Regions from separate parts of the Eubacterium sp. CAG:156 genome, predicted to be linked through region 2. Evidence: predicted binding sites of a transcription regulator. Region 2 holds the regulator's gene; the other holds the start of a gene.
What was found. Region 2 encodes Rex, which represses fermentation and respiration genes when NADH is low (regulators of the CRP and FNR family bind a similar motif). Its sites were predicted from a motif close to ATTGTTAANNNNTTAACAAT; they were not measured.
Positions count from the first base shown of each region.

Region 1: the regulator Rex is predicted to act here: its motif matches at 3,737-3,756, upstream of ABMA45_RS00215 (acetyl-CoA C-acetyltransferase).

Region 1 covers NZ_FR878109.1:3,404-12,982, reverse strand. Annotated here, with positions in the region: gene ABMA45_RS00230 (acyl-CoA dehydrogenase) at 1-306, opposite strand, end outside; gene ABMA45_RS00225 (3-hydroxyacyl-CoA dehydrogenase family protein) at 399-1,238, opposite strand; gene ABMA45_RS00220 (enoyl-CoA hydratase-related protein) at 1,297-2,088, opposite strand; gene ABMA45_RS00215 (acetyl-CoA C-acetyltransferase) at 2,359-3,543, opposite strand; gene ABMA45_RS00210 (transglutaminase-like domain-containing protein) at 3,853-6,381, opposite strand; gene ABMA45_RS00205 (DUF58 domain-containing protein) at 6,511-7,605, opposite strand; gene ABMA45_RS00200 (AAA family ATPase) at 7,616-8,563, opposite strand; gene ABMA45_RS00195 (chromate transporter) at 8,614-9,183, opposite strand; gene ABMA45_RS00190 (chromate transporter) at 9,180-9,579, opposite strand, start outside.
Region 2 covers NZ_FR878163.1:42,142-51,720, forward strand. Annotated here, with positions in the region: gene ABMA45_RS06595 (ABC transporter ATP-binding protein) at 1-1,256, shown strand, start outside; gene ABMA45_RS06600 (DUF2339 domain-containing protein) at 1,408-3,609, opposite strand; gene arcC (carbamate kinase) at 3,757-4,689, opposite strand; gene abc-f (ribosomal protection-like ABC-F family protein) at 4,806-6,728, opposite strand; gene ABMA45_RS06615 (redox-sensing transcriptional repressor Rex) at 6,925-7,563, shown strand; gene ABMA45_RS06620 (bifunctional ADP-dependent NAD(P)H-hydrate dehydratase/NAD(P)H-hydrate epimerase) at 7,577-9,073, shown strand; gene alr (alanine racemase) at 9,204-9,579, shown strand, end outside.

The DNA.
Region 1 (9,579 bases), on a different contig from region 2:
ACCAAATGTCATAATAGGATCGATACAAAGTGATGTATGTGCTGAAACGATAACACCTGTTGTACCACAAACCTTTGATAATTCTTCAACGCACATAGCGTATGTTAAAGGATCACATCCCTGTCCACCATATTCCTTAGGAACTGGGATACCAAGGAAACCATTTTTTGCCATTTTTTCAACTGTCTCTACAGGGAACTGTTCATTTTCATCTGTTTCCTGTGCAAGAGGTTTTACTTCATTTTCGGCAAATTCTTTGAAAAGGCTCTGAGCCATTTCATGTTTCTTACTTAATGTAAAATCCATTATTAAATTCCTCCATGTAAATTAAATAAATATATAAGGGGATACCACTAATCATCGACTAGTGGCACTCCCTAACTCTCATGTATATTGTATTATTTGCTGTAATCGTAGAAACCAACGCCAGTCTTTCTTCCAAGCTTTCCTGCACGTACCATCTTTCTAAGAAGTGTATGTGGACGATACTTTGGATCACCTGTTTCAGCCTGAAGTACTTCCATAATAGCAAGTACAATATCAAGACCTACTAAATCACCTAATGCTAATGGTCCCATTGGATGAGATGCACCAAGCTTCATGGCTGTATCGATATCTTCTACTGAAGCGATTCCGTCAGCATAGATTCCGATTGCTTCGTTAATCATTGGGATTAAGATTCTGTTAACAACAAATCCTGGAGCTTCAGCAACTTCTACTGGAGTCTTTCCGATTTCTGTAGCGATTGTCTTAATCTGTTCAACTAATTCCTTAGGTGTGTTTCCACCAGCAATAACTTCAACTAACTTCATTCTGTCAGCTGGGTTGAAGAAATGCATACCAATCATAGGTCTGTCAAGTCCAGCACCGATTTCTGTGATTGATAATGATGATGTATTTGTAGCAAAAATACATTCAGGTTTTACGATGCTCTGTAATTCCTTAAATGTTTCTTTCTTAATTGACATTACTTCTGGAGCAACTTCGATTACTAAATCGCAGTCTGTACAGATGTCTTTTAATCCTGTCTGGATTTTTCCTAAAATTTCAGCACCTTTTTCTGCTGTGATTTTTTCTTTACCAACAAGGAAGTTGATGTTCTTTTCAATTCTTGCCTTTCCTCCATCAGCAAATTCCTGCTTGATGTCACAAAGACGTACTTCATATCCGTCTGTCATTGCAAATGCCTGTGCAATTCCTGCACCCATTGTTCCTGCACCAATAACTCCTACTATCATTGTTTTTCCTCCTAAATGAAAATATAAATATTATCTGAATATAAATTCAGCATTCCGCTTATTTATTTGCAAATGGTACTACCTTTAATTTCTTTTCTTTATCTTTTTCAAGGAAGTTACCCATTCCTGCCTTCTGGTCTTCTGTTTCGAAGCAGCTACCGAATAATTTTTCTTCGATTACGATTGCATCGTCCATACCTACTTCAAGTCCTTCGTTAATTGCCTTCTTGCAAGCTCTGACAGCAATTGGAGCGTTCATAGCGATTCCATTAGCCATCTTCTTAGCTGCATCCATTAATTCTTCTACAGGATATACTGCATTAACAAGACCAATTCTTAAAGCTTCAGCAGCCTTAATGTTTCTTGCTGTATAAATCATCTGTTTAGCCATTCCCGGTCCAACAATTCTTGCAAGTCTCTGTGTTCCACCAAATCCAGGTGTAATTCCAAGACCTACTTCAGGCTGTCCAAAAATTGCATTTTCAGAACAGATTCTAATATCACAGCTCATAGAAATTTCGCATCCACCACCTAATGCAAATCCATTAACAGCAGCGATTACAGGGATTTCTAATGTTTCAATCTTTCTAAATACATCATTTCCCTTTTTACCAAAAGCTTCACCTTCTGCTTTTGTAAGTGTTGACATTTCTCCTATATCTGCACCTGCAACGAATGATTTTTCGCCTGCACCTGTGATAATTAATGCTCTTGTTGTATTAATATCAATTGCATCAATTGTTTCTTCTAATTCAGTAAGTACCTGGCTATTTAAAGCATTAAGTGCCTTTGGACGGTTGATTGTAAGAACACCTACAAATCCTTCCTGTTCATATGTGATAAATTCCATATTTATTCTCCTTAATATAAAAGTCAAAGCAAATAGCATTCTACGCTTTGGGCTATAAAAGTAAAATATTTGTTATATTGAGCCATCTCAAAAAAACAATTTACACTTCAAACAGGTAAGCCCCATCACCGTTATTTCAATATGTGAAAGAGCTCACCTGATTGCTTAAGACGAAATGCATATGTAAAAATTATTAACTTATTCTCTAACAGATTAAAAAGTTATTAACTTCAATTAACAATCCATCATCTGCATTTCATTTATTTTTTATTAGTCACGTTCAACGATTGTAGTACATCCCATACCACCACCGATACATAATGTAGCAAGACCCTTCTTAGCGTCTCTCTTCTGCATCTCGTGAAGTAATGTAACAAGGATACGGCAACCTGAAGCTCCAACAGGATGTCCAAGTGCGATTGCACCACCGTTTACGTTTACTTTGCTCATGTCGAATTTTAAGTCTCTTGCAACTGCTACAGACTGTGCTGCGAAAGCTTCGTTAGCTTCGATTAAGTCCATATCATCGATTGTCATATTAACTTTTGCTAATGCTTTCTTTGTAGAAGCAACAGGTCCAACACCCATGATTGATGGATCAACACCACCAAGTGCTCCTGTTACGAATGTAGCCATTGGTGTAACACCTAATTCTTTAGCTTTTTCTTCGCTCATAACTACAACTGCTGCTGCACCATCATTAATTCCTGATGCATTACCTGCTGTAACTACTCCATCAGGCTTACCTGAGCAGCATCTTAACTTGCTAAGAGTTTCAACTGTTGTTCCAGCTCTTGGTCCTTCATCTGTATCAACGATGATTGTCTGTTTTCTTGTTTTAACTTCAACAGGAACGATTTCATCTTTGAATTTTCCTTCAGCCATAGCCTTTTCACATTTCTGCTGTGAGTTAGCTGAGAATTCATCTAATTCTTCTCTTGTAAGTCCCCACTGATCAGCTACGTTTTCAGCTGTAATCATCATATGGTAATTGTTAAATGCATCTGTTAAAGCATCATTAACCATTGTATCAACAACTGTTCCGTTGTTCATTCTGTAACCAAATCTAGCCTGTGGTAAAGCATATGGTGCCATTGACATGTTTTCCATACCACCTGCAACTACGATATCAGCATCTCCTGCCTGAATCATCTGTGCTGCCATATTTACACAGTTAAGACCTGAACCACAAACAACGTTAACTGTTACAGCTGGTGTTTCAATTGGAAGTCCTGCCTTAAGTGCTGCCTGACGTGCAACGTTCTGTCCAAGACCTGCCTGGATAACACATCCCATATATACGTGATCAACCTGATCAGCTGGAACGCCTGCTCTGTTAAGAGCTTCCTTAATAACGATAGAACCTAAAACAGGTGCTGGAGTTGTGCTTAAAGCTCCACCCATTTTACCAATAGCTGTACGGCATGCGCCTGCAATAACTACTTTCTTTGACATGATAAATATCCTCCATATAAAATAATTTAATTACGCGTCGCTTTTGTAATATATATTCTAAGTAATCCCTTACGACACACTCTTGTTCAATGATAACATAGGCCAATATATCTTGCAATAAACCGCATTTAAAATATATGTAAAATTTGTGTGAATACCATTAATTCACGCAGTTATCCCTATGTCCACTGAGATTGTTATAATTTTAACAAATTATATTTTCTTTGTCTAGTGAAATATAAAAAATTAGGTGAAAAATATCGAATTTTTAAATAATTAAAGGAAAAACATTTCTATAGTTTATAAAATTTACATTCCTTTAATTCTAAGCCAAATTAGTTTACCATATCTATTATCTTTTTTCATTTTCTTAATTAATTTATTTCTAAAATTAATATAAATAAAATATGCTTTTTTCTCATCTTCACTTTCTATCTTTTTATCAGAAAATTTTTCTTCCAAAGCCTTTTTGTATAACCAGTTCCACTCTTCTTTATTCACAATATCCAACTCATTCATTATATATTCAAATTCATCATATTCAATTGTCTGTTTATTCAAATTATTCTTCTTGTTTATATTTGATTCTTCTCTGTTTCCTTTATTTAAACTTCTAGCCTTCACATTTATTGGATTTGCACCACTTAATGTTTTTCTTTTTAAATTATTTTTGCCTGCGCACATTCTTCTTCCAACGCAATAAAGATAAGTATACGCTTCAACAGCAGACATATTTCTGCATTTTCGTAATTTTTTCTTCTTTAATGCATTAAATTCGACAAATAAAATCACGACTGCAATTATAACTAGCAACATAATGCCAACCATCACTTTTCTATTTCCGTTTATGTTTGTATTATCACTATTTTTCGTGTCACTCTCATTTGAATTTTCTAAATCAGTATTTTTCTTTTCATTGCTTTGTGTCTCATTAACCTGTTTTTGTAAAGTTGTTGCTTCTACAATTTTATTAGTTACATTTTCATTCTCTTTTTCTTCCGGGCTATTAACAGATTCAGCTTCAGTTAAGGATGTGTCAGCTATTGTATGATCTTTAACAACCCACCCGATATATGAATTCAACACTTCTGTCCATGCATGCGCCATCTTATCTGTCACAACTGCCGTATAATGTCCATTTTTATCTCTTTCAAATGCACTCGATGGGATTGCGAATCCTTCCACATATCTTGCTGGGATTCCACACATTCTATACATTAATGTTGCAGTTGTAGCAAAATGAACACAAAATCCTTTTCTGCTCTCTGTCAAAAAATACTCTGATACATCCTGCCCTGACGGAGTCTTTCCCGGCATTAAAGTATATTTAAATCCATTTGAAAATAATTTATCAATATTACTTGATACATCATCTATATTGTCAGAATATATCTTACTTTTATATTCTCTTATTTTACTCAATTTGTCCGGAATCTGCTCATCTACAATTTTCGCCACTTTGTTTTCATAAGTTTTCCAGTCTTCAAAATCACTACCATAATCCATCTCATCCAATGCCATAGCATCTTCCATTGGAAAATAATTATATTTCTGATATGTTTTTGAATTCTCTCCACTTATAAAATTTAGATTTCCATGTCCATTCACCGTATCATCATCTGTGACTTTTGCATAATATGGCACAAATGCAATATTCTTACATTCTGCAAAAACATCTAATGTTGCAATTTGTAATGCTGCCGGCACTCTTGAATGATTTATTCTATTGTAAGTTTCCCCATATATTCTTTTTCGGTTGTCAGCTTCTTTCATCAATCTATAGCCACTAGAATCTTTTTCTAAATCAGATAAACTAAACTCACTCCATTTATTGTTTTTATAAGTTTCACCCACAAAATTTTTAATATAAAACGTTCCCTCTGGCATTTGAGTTAATGTTACTTTAAGCATTTTTGTTCCCGTAATTGTACGTTCACTACTATTATTCAAATTACCATTCAAAACTATTTTATCATTTCTAAACGGTCCTCCAAAAAACGATAATATCTGTGTAGGTAATTCTTTAAGTTGAAAATTTTGAATACTGGATTTTACCTCAATATATTTAAGTTCATTTATTTTTTTATTTTCCTTAATATATGGTCTCATTCCAAAAGCCAAACACATAAGAACAGTTAAAACTATCCCTCCGGCAACTACGCTCCCAATTACATTTCCGTGCTTTTTAAAAACAAAATATAATCTATATACCATTACTCCGCCAATTATAAATAAGCAGTTTTCAGTTGATGGGAATGCTCCAACAGTACATGTTAATGCAATAGGAATTACCATAAATAAAGTAACCACGAAAAATCCTTTTTCCTTTTTTGTAATTAAGACAAATGTAATCGAAATCACAAAAATCACTAATGTTACAATAACCCAAAATTCCCAGTTATCTTTTACATTAGTTATTTCCTTTAATGACAAATATTTATTAATTCCTATTGTTTTTAAATCTGAATAATCAAGGATATAATTTGAATTTAAAATATTATTATATTTTTTATAAATAGAATAATAGGCTTCAGAAATAGGCGAAATACCTCTTATAAGATGAGCACATGCAACTTCAGGATTTTCGAAAGTCCATGTAACTAAAGTTACACAACTCATTCCCCCAATTATAAGTATCCATTTGTAAATATATTTAAAACAATATACAAATATATACGCAATAATTAATGTTATTGATACAGTTAATATCAATCTTTTTATATTTGCATTTATTTTAAATTCGTAAAAAATTGTATTAAATAAAGTCACAATTAAAAAAGCTAAAATACAGATTTTAACACCAACATCTAGTATGCTTTTATTATTCCAACCCTTCAATGCATTTTTCTCCATAATTTTATATAAGCCTTTCAACGAAATTTGCTAATTTTAAAATTAGTAATAAACTATTTTACTATTTTATTTTAAAACATAATTCAGACAATTTTATTAATATAAATTTGTTTTTTATACTTCAAAATATAATTTTTTCCATTGTATTTTATTTTTGTTTTTTGTTATTCTAAGTTCACTATCATTAATTTTTATAATTCCATTAGATTTCATTTCTATGACAGTGCTATAGTTTTCTTTTTCTAATTTATCATTTAATGCATAACTATTTTCTTCCTGCAGTTTGTGTACATCTGTAATCAATATTTCGTTTAGCATTTGGTATAAATTTTCCAATGATGTTATCTTAAAATTAACTGTTTTCAATCTTTGTCCGTCATACCATGAAACCACATTGTTGCATTTTTCCTGAAGCAGTGAAAATGAAATATCGGTTGCAATTTCTATTGATTCAATTATGCTTTTTTTATCTTTGCTATTGCCACAGAAATCAACCCATATCAACACTGCACACCCTTCAGGTTTTCCCCTTTCTTTAACAAGAAGCTTGTCATTTTTTGCTGATAGTTTCCAATGTATATCATGTATTGAATCCTGTTCTCTATATTCTCTTATCTGATAAGTTTCTAACGGATCATCTCCCGATTCATATGTAGAATAATAGTCCGCCTCAGTTATAAATTTTTTTGTACTTTGTTTTACCTCTACATTTACAAGTTTTAATTCCGGATATATTAATATATTTTCTTTCTCTTCGACTTTTTTCTTTAAAGAAAAAATGCCAAACCAATCTAGTACTTCATAACTGTCAAATGAGATAATTACGCTTCCGAACTGGTTAAACTCAACGTCATAATATATTTCATTCTTATTTTTTCCATTTGTTTTCCCACGTAATTTTATCTTTTTACTTTTTCCCGTAAATCTGTTTTTGACAGCTATATTTAGCACAATATTTACCGAAGGAATAAATGCTTTACTGCTTGTTTCAAATAATATTGAACATTTTTCATTTTTTTCTACAACAGGCTGCAAATTTTTCATTTGTACATTTACAAATAATTTGCACAAATTTATATAAATAACAGAAACCGGTAAATACACTATCTCCATAACAAGCATCATTCCTACTATCTCATCATCGTATAAGAAAAATAATATTATCGTAAGTAGAATCAAAATAATATACTCTATTAATCTTTTTATCATAGCGTCCTCTCTACTTATTTCTAACAATTGGTGCTTTAACCTGTGCCACTATTTTCTTTGTAATGCTTTCTTTTTTTACATTTCCTACTTTTGCTTTTGTGCTTAATGTAATTCGATGTAATGCAACCGGCTCAAATGCATTGCTTACATCCTGAGGAATAACATAATTTCTTTTGTCCATCCATGCTAATGCCCTGCTCATACCTGCAAGTGCAACTGTTCCTCTTGGACTTAAACCTGCTTTAAGTAATTCATCTTCTCTCGTTGCTTTTGCAAGCCTTGCAATATAATCAAATACTAAATCATGTATATAAATATCATTTATTTCATTTTGCATTGCAATAATATCTTCTGCAGTACAAACCTGTCTTACATTTTCTATTGGATTTCCTTTTTGTCTTCTTTTTAAAATTTCTACTTCCTCATCAACTGACGGATACCCCATGTGAATGCAAATCATAAATCTGTCTAATTGAGAATCCGGCAACGGTTGTGTACCCGCTGAGCCTTCCGGATTTTCTGTTGCAATTACAACAAATGGTTTCCCCGGACTTCTTGTAACACCATCTACTGTTATCTGTTTTTCTTCCATTACCTCTAATAACGCTGCCTGTGTTTTCGGTGATGTTCTATTTATTTCATCCGCCAAAAATAAATTACACATCAAAGCTCCTGACTGATATTTAAATAATTTTGTTTCGTTATCATAAATTGAAAAACCTACCAAATCTGACGGCATAATATCCGTAGTAAACTGTATTCTTTTCTTTGATATTCCCATTGCTTTTGCAAATGATAAAGCCATTGTTGTTTTTCCTACTCCAGGCATATCTTCTATCAAAATATGTCCACCGGCTAAAATTGCCGCAAATATATTATCTATTGCATCATCTTTGCCAACAACCGCCTGTTTTACCTGATTTAAAATTTCGCTTGCTTTGTCGTATAAATTTTCCATAAAACCCTCCTAATTTTTTATTTTAAGATTTAAACAATTAATTTGCAGTTCTACATTATTATGCTTTCTGCAAATTTTAATATAATGCCCAACAAGGCTCCAATACATATAATGATTACCGGATTTTTCTTTTTTATCGCCATAACTGCTGACGTAATAACTATTATTAATGATATAAGATTATCCGATGTTAATATTTTTGAAACTGAGTTTCCAACGGTAAATACATTTCCTGCAACAGATAAAACCGCTGCTCCGACAAGTCCTACGACTGCCGGTTTTATTCCGTTCATCACTGCAACAACGACTTTATTATCTTTAAATTTTTTATAAGCTCTTGCGACAAGAATAATAACTATGAATGATGGTAATGCTACTGCAAATGTACTGCAGATTGCTCCTGGTATTCCTGCGACCTCATATCCAACATAAGTTGACATATTAATTGCAAGCGGTCCTGGTGTAGTTTCGCTGATTGCAATAAAATCTACCATTTGCTTTGTGTCCATCCATTTGTTGCTAAGTACAAGTTCCTGTATCATGGGAATCATTGCATATCCGCCACCAAAGGTAAAAAGACCAATTTTGAAAAAGTTAATAAATAATTTTAAATATATCATTTATCTTCCCCTTTCCATGGTTTTGAATACACTATTCCTAATATTGCTGCTATTATAAGTACCATTATTGCATTAGCATTAAAAAATGCAACCAACAACAATGCCAGTCCCATTATTATATAGGCAAATACACTTTTATTGCATCCACGATAAACAACTCCTATCGCTTTTACAACTAATACTAAAACCGCCGCTCTTATTCCAACAAAAGCGTATTTTACAAGCATCATATCACTTATTTGTCTCATACACATAGCTATAATTGTTATTGCACAAAATGATGGAACAATCACTCCTAATGTAGCCATTATTGCTCCCGGCACTCCTGCGATTTTACTTCCTACAAATGTAGCAAGATTCACCATTATCGGTCCCGGAGTTGCTTCTGAAATTGCA
Region 2 (9,579 bases):
GTCCACAACTTACAATTGCAGCATTTATTCTGGTACCGTTTATGATTTGTTATGCTTACTTTTTTAATAAAAAAATGAAAAAAGCATTTAAGAAAAACAGAGTAAAAATAGCAGCAATCAATGAAAAAATTGAAGATAATTTATCAGGAATACGTGTTGTTAAATCATTTGCAAATGAAGAACTTGAAAATGAAAAATTCCAAATTGGAAATCAGGAATTTTTAGAAGCTAAAAAAGATAATTACAAATATATGGGTGGTTACAATTCGGGATTAACTGCATTTACTACAATGATTAATCTGATTGTAATAATCGTAGGTGGATTTTGTATAACAAGAGGAATTGTAAATGTAACAGACATGATTACATTTTTACTTTATATAAATATATTTACGGATCCAATTAAGACTCTGATTGATTTTACTGAACAGTTTCAAAATGGGTATTCAGGTTTTGAAAGATTTTTGGAAATATTGGAAATTGAACCGGATATTAAAGATAATGCTGATGCAATTGAATTAAATGATGTAAAAGGAAATATTAAATTTAATGACGTTTCATTTAAGTATAATGACACAGCACATAGAGTATTAAAGCATATTAATTTGGAAATTCCACAAGGACAGTATGTAGCTTTAGTTGGTTCATCAGGTGCCGGAAAAACCACTTTGTGTAATTTAATACCGAGATTTTACGATGTTACAAAAGGTGAAATTACAATTGATGATACTGATATTAGAAAAATAAAATTAGAGAATCTTAGAAATAATATTGGAATTGTGCAACAGGATGTGTATTTGTTTGCGGGAACAGTGTATGACAATATACGTTACGGAAAGAAAAATGCAACGAAAGAAGAAGTTATAGAGGCTGCAAAAAATGCAAATGCCCATGAATTTATTATGTCACTTCCTAATGGATATGAAACTGATATAGGGCAAAGAGGAATTAAATTGTCAGGTGGACAGAAACAACGATTATCAATTGCAAGAGTATTTCTTAAAAATCCGCCTATTTTGATTTTTGATGAAGCAACATCAGCTCTTGATAATGAAAGTGAAAAAGTAGTTCAGGAATCTTTAGAAAAGCTTGCAAAAAACAGAACAACATTAGTTATTGCACATAGATTAACAACAATCAGAAATGCAGAAAAGATTCTTGTTCTTTCTGAAAATGGAATAGAAGAGCAGGGAACACATGATGAGCTTATAAATAAACATGGAATATATTATGATTTATATAATGTAAATAATTAGTAGAAAATAAATACAAATGCCGCCATCCGTATAGCAGGTGGTTTATAGTCCGAAAACAATAATATGCTGCGTGATTGTTTTCGGACAGACTAAAGTCCATAAACAAAAAATCAGGGTGGGTTTAAACCATCCTGATTTTTATTTAAAGGACCTATTGCTTATTTATTTTTTTGTCTACTATATTATAAATTGTACTAATTACAAAACATAATATTCCACAGACAAAAAAGCTTAAAGCATGTCCGATAGTGTTATCATATGTAATATCTAATAAAATTAGTTTTGCAATGCTTACTAAAGAAAGTACAAGCCCGTAAATACGAAGCGATTTGAAAGAAAAACAAAATCCTAACACAATACATAATATTGCAAACAAAAAGGCAAAAATGCTAATTAAGTAATTTGGTGAATTGAATGAATTTAAAATTATAACCATTAGAATAGTGAATTTAATTCCAACATATATACCAAAAGTAATTTTTTCTTTCTTTAAATAATTCTGTGAATTTATCAAAAATAGTACTAGAGTCACTAGTATGGCAATGATATGTAATGCAGGACTATTTAGTTTGATAATAAAACGTAATCCACAAATCATTAAAAATAAATTTACAATATCAGTTGTAATATTTGTACTTTTTTCATTCTTTCCTGATATCCAGTTTTTAGAGAATGGCGTGAACTTTGCCACAATATTAACTAAACATATAATAATAAAGCTTGTAAAATCCTTAGCTATATGTGTAGAAAATAAAGGAGCAATTATATTGCTAAAATCATTTATCGTAATAAAGATGAACATACAGTATAATAATATTTTTATTTTATTACTATAATCTTTTGTATATTTCATTAAGAATGAAAATAGACATAAAAGTGAAATACTAATGAGTAATCTTGAAACATTATTAGTAGAACTGTTTAGTACGAAAAATATAAAATACACAATACTGAATATCTTATATATATATTGCTTGTAAAAATAACCGTATACAGCAAATGGGATAATAAATATTGATAAATAAAAATAATTATAAATAAAATTCCCGCTGTTATCAAAAGCAATTTGTACCATACTAATTATCGGAACAAGCATCATGGCAGTTTGAAGAAGTATAATATTAAATTTGTTTTCATCTTTAAATTTTAATTCAATTCCAATAAGAATTAAGAGTGCTACGGCTATATTAAAGAATTCATTGAAACTAAAACAATATAAGGTCGTTAAAGCAATATAATAAAACATATTTGTAATACTGAATACAGCAGAAAAATTGTTATCTACTTTCATTTTAACAAACCCGGTAATAATAATAGAGGATATAAAAAGTAGTAGGATGCAGTAAGACAAAATAATCACTGTGCTATTTCCTGCATAAAGTTTATAGTCAGGCATTGTAGCATTAAAAGTGAATAAGCATATTATATTGAATATATTGCAAATTGAATTTTTGTGATATTCATCTTGAATATTAGTGTAATAAAATATTGATTCTGTTACTACAAAAAATGCAGAGAGAAAAAGCAATTTGTTCCAATCGCCTGAAGCGTGACAAAAATAAGTGCCAAATAAAATGGAAATTGTAATACCTGCCTGACCAATAATTGCAAAAATATATGATTTTGTTTTAGATAATACACAAACAAATAATGCCCATACAAATATAAATAAATATAATGTTATTTCGTTAATAATTTTAAAATACATGTTACTCAGCAACAATGAAATGAATATTGCCCCTGTGCCACATCCACTAATTGAAATATAAAGCTTGTTATGTGAATCTTTTTTTAGAAGAAAAATTCCGGCTATCATAAGTGCAAAACTGAAAATATATAAAATTAAAATTTTTGCAGTATCAGATAACATTGGCAATACTAAAGTGGCAAATAAAATTAAACTGATAAAAATTAATACAGAGGCAAAAATTCCCATTAAAGATTTGCCCATGAGTAATTCAAAATTATTGAAATTTTTAGTTGAATTTTTTCTAACACCATTGTCAATGCTAGTGCCTGTAGTAGAAGTGACAGGTGAATAAGGATGAACCTGACCCTTAGAATAATAAGGCTGTGGTGCAGAACTGTGCCCGGCAGAATAATAAGGTTGTGGATTAACCGGAGGTTTGTCCGCAGAATATGTATTATTATGTTCGGTTTCATTCTCAACAGATAATTTTAAAAGATTTAACTGGTTGTTAAGATAGTCTAATTCTTTTGTTAAGTATTCAATTTTATTTTCGATTATAGCTTTGTCTATGTTTCCTTTATTGTTAGAATACTTTTCAATTAAATCATTTAGTTCTAATCTGGTTTTAATTAGCTTTTCTTCATATTGTAAAATATCGTGCATAAATACCCCTTTTATATACAGAAATAATAAAAAAATAATTTCTGTATGTATACATTATTTTTGAATAAATAATATGCCCGCTACTAAAATACGCATTGTATATTTTGTAGAGAGCATATTGTAAACATTTGTTAATTAAATTGACTGTTATTCAATTACAGTACCAATTTTTCCTCTGATTGCATCTTTAGCTTTAGCAAGGTTAGAAATGATAGCCTTTCTTCCCTTCTTTGCTAATACGAAATTGAGAGATGCATCAATCTTAGGAAGAGAAGTGATAGGATCAAAGTATCCTTTATCAATTAAATCTTCAGCTTCTTTTGTAGTTAAAGTACCGAGTTCTTTAACTTCTCCGTCTACATCAATTGTAAGATTATCACTTGATGTAAGAATCATAAGAGCATCAGCATCTAACATGTCTGCAAGTTTAGCTGCTGTATAATCTTTTTCAATAACAGCACTGGCACCTTTTAATCCTGTACGCTGTTCAAGAACAGGAATTCCACCGCCACCTGCTGCGATAACTAACTGATGAGCATCAACTAAAGCCTTGATTGCATCAATTTCATAAATATCAATTGGCTTAGGACTTGCAATGATTCTTCTGTAGCCTTCATCGCCTTCTTCGTATTCAACGTAGTTACCTTTTTTCTTCTCATTTTCAGCTTCTTCCTTAGTCATAAGACGTCCGATAACTTTAGAAGGAGCGTTAAATGCTCTGTCAAAAGGATCAACTCTTACCTGAGTAATAATAGTACTTACAGGTTTATATAATCCTCTTGAAAGTAACTCTGAACGAATTGCATTCTGTAAATCGAATCCAATATATCCCTGACTCATTGCACTACAGATTGACATAGGTGCAACAGTTCTGTCAGGATCAAGTCTTGAAAATTCAGTCATTGCAGTCTGAATCATTCCGACCTGAGGACCATTACTGTGAGTAATAACAACATCATATTTTTCTTCTACCAAATCTGCAATAGCTTTTGCAGCAAGTTTTACACGTTCCTGTTGTTTAGGAAATGATTCACTAAAAGCATTTCTTCCTAAAGCAACTACAATTTTTTTGTTAGCCATAAGTAGTCTCCTTTACTGATATCAGGATAAAACCTGATGTAATTTGAGGTCCGTTGAGACCAAAATCTTATAAATATTTTAACTTATAATAAGGAAAAATACAATAAATAAACCGTTTATTCGTCAAGTAAATCGGATAATTCTTCCCATTGAGCCATTAGCTTGTCGAGAGTTTCGCTAATTTTATCCTGTTCTTTACTGATTTCGTTTAATTTAGCTGAGTTTTTAGCAATTTCAGGGTCAGCTAAAAGTTCATCTAATTCATTTAAACGCTCTTCATTAGTTTTTATCTTTTCTTCAACTTTTAAAATATCATTTTTCAATTTTCTAATCCTTGCCTGTTCGGCTTTCCTTTCTAAATAATTTTGCTTATTAGTAGAAGTAGAAGGAGTATTAGAAGAAGTTTGCTCTTCTTTTGGAGCATATATTGCTGTAAGTTCGTCCTTCTTTTCTTCGTAATAGTCATAATTTCCAATATAATTTACAATTGCTTTATTTGTTAATTCAATGATACGTGTGGCAGTTTGATTAATAAAATATCTGTCATGAGATACATAAAAAATTGTGCCGGTATAATTGTTTAATGCGTTTTCAAGAATTTCTTTTGAAACCATATCAAGATGGTTAGTAGGTTCATCTAATATAATGAAATTAGCTTCTGAAAGCATTAATTTTGCTAAAGAAAGACGACCTTTTTCTCCACCACTTAAATCTCCTATGCGTTTAAATACATCATCACCTGTAAACATAAAAGCGGCTAACACATTTCTGATTTTTGTGTTTGTAAGATTAGGATAAGAATCGCTCACTTCATCAAACAAAGTATTTGAATCATTTAATGTATGATGTTCCTGATCATAATATCCGATATTAACGTTTGTTCCGAGAGTAAAAGAGCCGCTATCTGCAGCAATTAGTCCGTTTATAATTTTTAAAATTGTAGTTTTTCCGGTTCCGTTATCACCGATAAGAGCAACACGTTCACCTCTCTTAATTTCAAAAGAAATATCGGAAAATAATGATTTGTTATCAAATGACTTTGCTAAATTTGAAACACTTAAAACATCATTGCCACTCGTACAGTTTGGTTCAAGTCTAAGAGTCATGGCATTTTCATATGTATCAGGATTATCGATTACTTCCATTTTACTTAAAGCTTTTTCACGACTTTCAGCACGCTTATAAAACTTTTCCTGTTTATATGAGCGAAGCTTGGCAATGACTTCTTCCTGATGCTTTATTTCAGCCTGTTGTTTGATATAGAGTTTAATTGCTGCTTCTCTAAGTTCTTTCTTTTTAACAGCGTAAGCTGAATAGTTGCCATCGTAAACATGGCAGTGTGTATTTTCTATTTCAACAATCTTAGTTACAATCTTATCTAAGAAATAACGGTCGTGGGCAACGATTACAACAGCTCCGTTATAGTTAGACAAATAAGTTTCCAGCCATTTGATAGAATTTAAATCAAGATGGTTTGTAGGTTCATCCAATAAAATAATATCCGGTTTTTGAATTAAAAGTTTACATAGTGCAACACGGGTTTTTTGACCTCCGGATAAAGTTGAAATTTTTTTATTAAAATCACTGTCTTCAAAACCGAGTCCACGAAGAGTACCATCAACCTCACTTTTGTATGCGTATCCGTTTAACAATTCAAACTGATGATGTAGATTCGTGTAACTGTTAACTATATCATCATAGTTGTCGCATCCATTTGCCATTAAGGATTCATATTCCCTTAATTTATTTTCCATATCTATAATATTTTGCTTTACGGAACGTACTTCTTCATATATAGAATTGTCTGTATCTAAATTCTGATATTGGGCAAGATAACCAACAGACTTGTCCTTTCCGATAATTACATCCCCTGAATCGGATGAAAGTTCATTCATTATTATTTTTAATATAGTAGACTTTCCGGCTCCATTATTGCCTACAATGGCAGCTTTTTCATGGTCATTTACAAAAAAACTGCAATCGTCAAGAATAACTTCTTCACCATAAGCCTTGCTTATATGATTGCATGATAAAATCATAGGAATCCTCCTGTGTTTGTAGTGTTTTTATATAATCAGCAAAAATAGGCTGATACCACGTAAGATTATAAAACGAAAAGCTAAAACAATCAATGAAATACTGTAAAAGAACAGTGTCAAAAAGAATGATAAATATTTGACAATGTTTGCCCTAAAACATATAATTGAAGTGGTTAAATAACGAAGGAGAACGGAAATGAGAAAAATATCCAAGGCGGTAATCACAAGATTGCCAAGATACTATAGATATTTAGATGAATTAATACAGCAGGATGTCGAAAGAGTTTCGTCTAAAGAATTAAGTGACATGATGAATGTTACGGCCTCTCAGATACGACAGGATTTGAATAATTTTGGTGGGTTTGGACAACAGGGGTACGGATATAATGTTAAATATCTGTATGATGAAATCGGAAAATTATTAGGACTTGATGTGACGCATAAGATGATAATTGTAGGTGCAGGAAATCTTGGACAGGCAATTGCAAACTATGGAAATTTTAGAAACAGAGGTTTTGAAATTACGGCTTTATTTGACAAAAATAAAGATTTAATTGGTAAAAAGACAGTGAATGGGACTGAAATCAGAGACATTTCTACTATAATAGATTATGTGAAAAATGAAAATATTGAGATTGTGGCATTGGCACTTCCTAAAGGACCGGCAACAGATATTGCTGAAAAATTAGTCGAATGTGGAGTGAAGGCATTTTGGAATTTTGCTCACACTGATTTAGGATTTAGCGATGACATAATAGTTGAGAATGTTCATTTATCAGAAAGCTTAATGAAACTTACATATAGAATATCAGAAAAAGCAAATAAAAATAAATAAGAGGTGAAGTACTATGGAAAGAATAATTTCTGGTACGGATATGAAAAAGGTTGATGAATATACAATTAATGAAGTTGGAATCCCAAGTTTAGTATTAATGGAAAGAGCAGCAAAGAGTGTTGCTGATTTAATTGAAGAAACAACAGATAAAAACAGTGAGGTAATTGCTATTGCCGGAACTGGTAATAATGGTGCCGACGGCGTTGCAGTTTGCAGGATGTTATACATAGATGGATATAACACCTGCATTTATATTATGGGAAACATAGATAAGGCAACACAGGAATGCAAAACACAGATTGAGATAGCACAGAAAGTTGGAATTGAAATCAAAGATGCTTCAAGACTGACAAGAGATGAAATGGATAAGAAACACGTAATTGTTGATTCAATATTTGGAGTCGGATTATCAAGAAATGTAGATGGCGATTACAAAAAGTTAATTGAAGCAATAAATCAAAGCAAGGCTAAAGTTTATGCTGTAGACATTCCATCAGGCCTGAACGCAGATACAGGAAAAGTGATGGGTGTGGCTGTTAAAGCGGATTATACTGTATGCTTTGGAGAACTTAAACTTGGAGCAGTTCTTTATCCGGGAGCAGATTATTGTGGAAAACTATCATTTGATAATATAGGTTTTCCGGATGTTTCCTATAAGAAGTGTGAAACAGTTTATAAATACCACACAAGCGATGATTTAAAACTAATTCCGAAACGACCGAATTATTCTAATAAAGGTACATATGGAAAACTTCTTGTTATAGCAGGTAATAAAGATATAACAGGGGCAGCGTTTTTATGTGCAAAGGCAGCGTTTAGGACAGGAGCCGGACTGGTAAGAATATTTACTGCAAAGGAAAATCGTGAAGTAATACAAAAACTATTACCTGAAGCAATGGTAAATGTATATGATACAGATGATTTTGACAAAAAGGCTTTAGATGCCTGTATAGAATGGGCAAATGTTATTGCAATTGGTCCGGGAATTGGAACAGGTGGAATACAAAAAAATATGGTTGAAGCAGTTCTTGAAAGCAGAAAGAACACGGTAATAGATGCAGATGGAATTAATGTTATTTCACAAAATGTTAAACTAAAAAAAATGCTTCATAAGAATGTAATATTGACACCGCATTTAGGCGAAATGGCCAGATTTGAAAATAAAACGATAGATGAAATAAAGGACAATCTTGTAAAAAGTGCTTTCAATATTAATTATATGTACAATGCAAATGGAATTCTAAAAGATGCAAGAAGCGTTGCTGTTACGCAAGATGATATATACATAAATATGACAGGAAATAGTGGCATGGCGACTGCAGGCTCGGGAGATGTGCTTACTGGAATTGTTGCAGGATTGTTGGCTATTGGGTGCAATGTAGAAAACGCTACAACGCTTGCACCATACATTCATGGAATTGCCGGAGATTTGGTAGCAACAAAGATGCCTAAAGCCTCTATAATGGCTACTGATATAATTGAGGAAATAAAAAATATTATGCCTCAGTAAATAATTGTGACACAATAATGATAAAGTTTCATTTAAAACTGTACATAATAGAGATAATTTGAAATTGTAATGTAATAAAAAACGATAAAGATATAAATTCAAATAATTTATAAACGTGGAGAAGAAGAAAATGAAAAGAGAAATATGTGAAGAAGAATATTTTAGGGGCTATGCAGAAATCAATCTGGATGCAATATACAAAAATGTATATGAGATGAAAACAAGACTTAATAAAAATACAGGAGTTGTTCTTGTAATAAAAACAGATGGGTATGGGCATGGAGCAGTGCCTATAGCTAAAGCACTTGATGATTTGTGCTATGGATATGCAGTTGCAACTCCATATGAAGGCAATAATTTAAGAAATCATGGACTTAATAAACCTACATTTTTATTAGGTTATGCGGATGAATCATCGTACGATATGATTATAGAAAAAGAATTAATTCCAGCAATTTTTTCTTTAGAAATGGCAACAAAATTATCAAAGCACGCACAAAAACTTG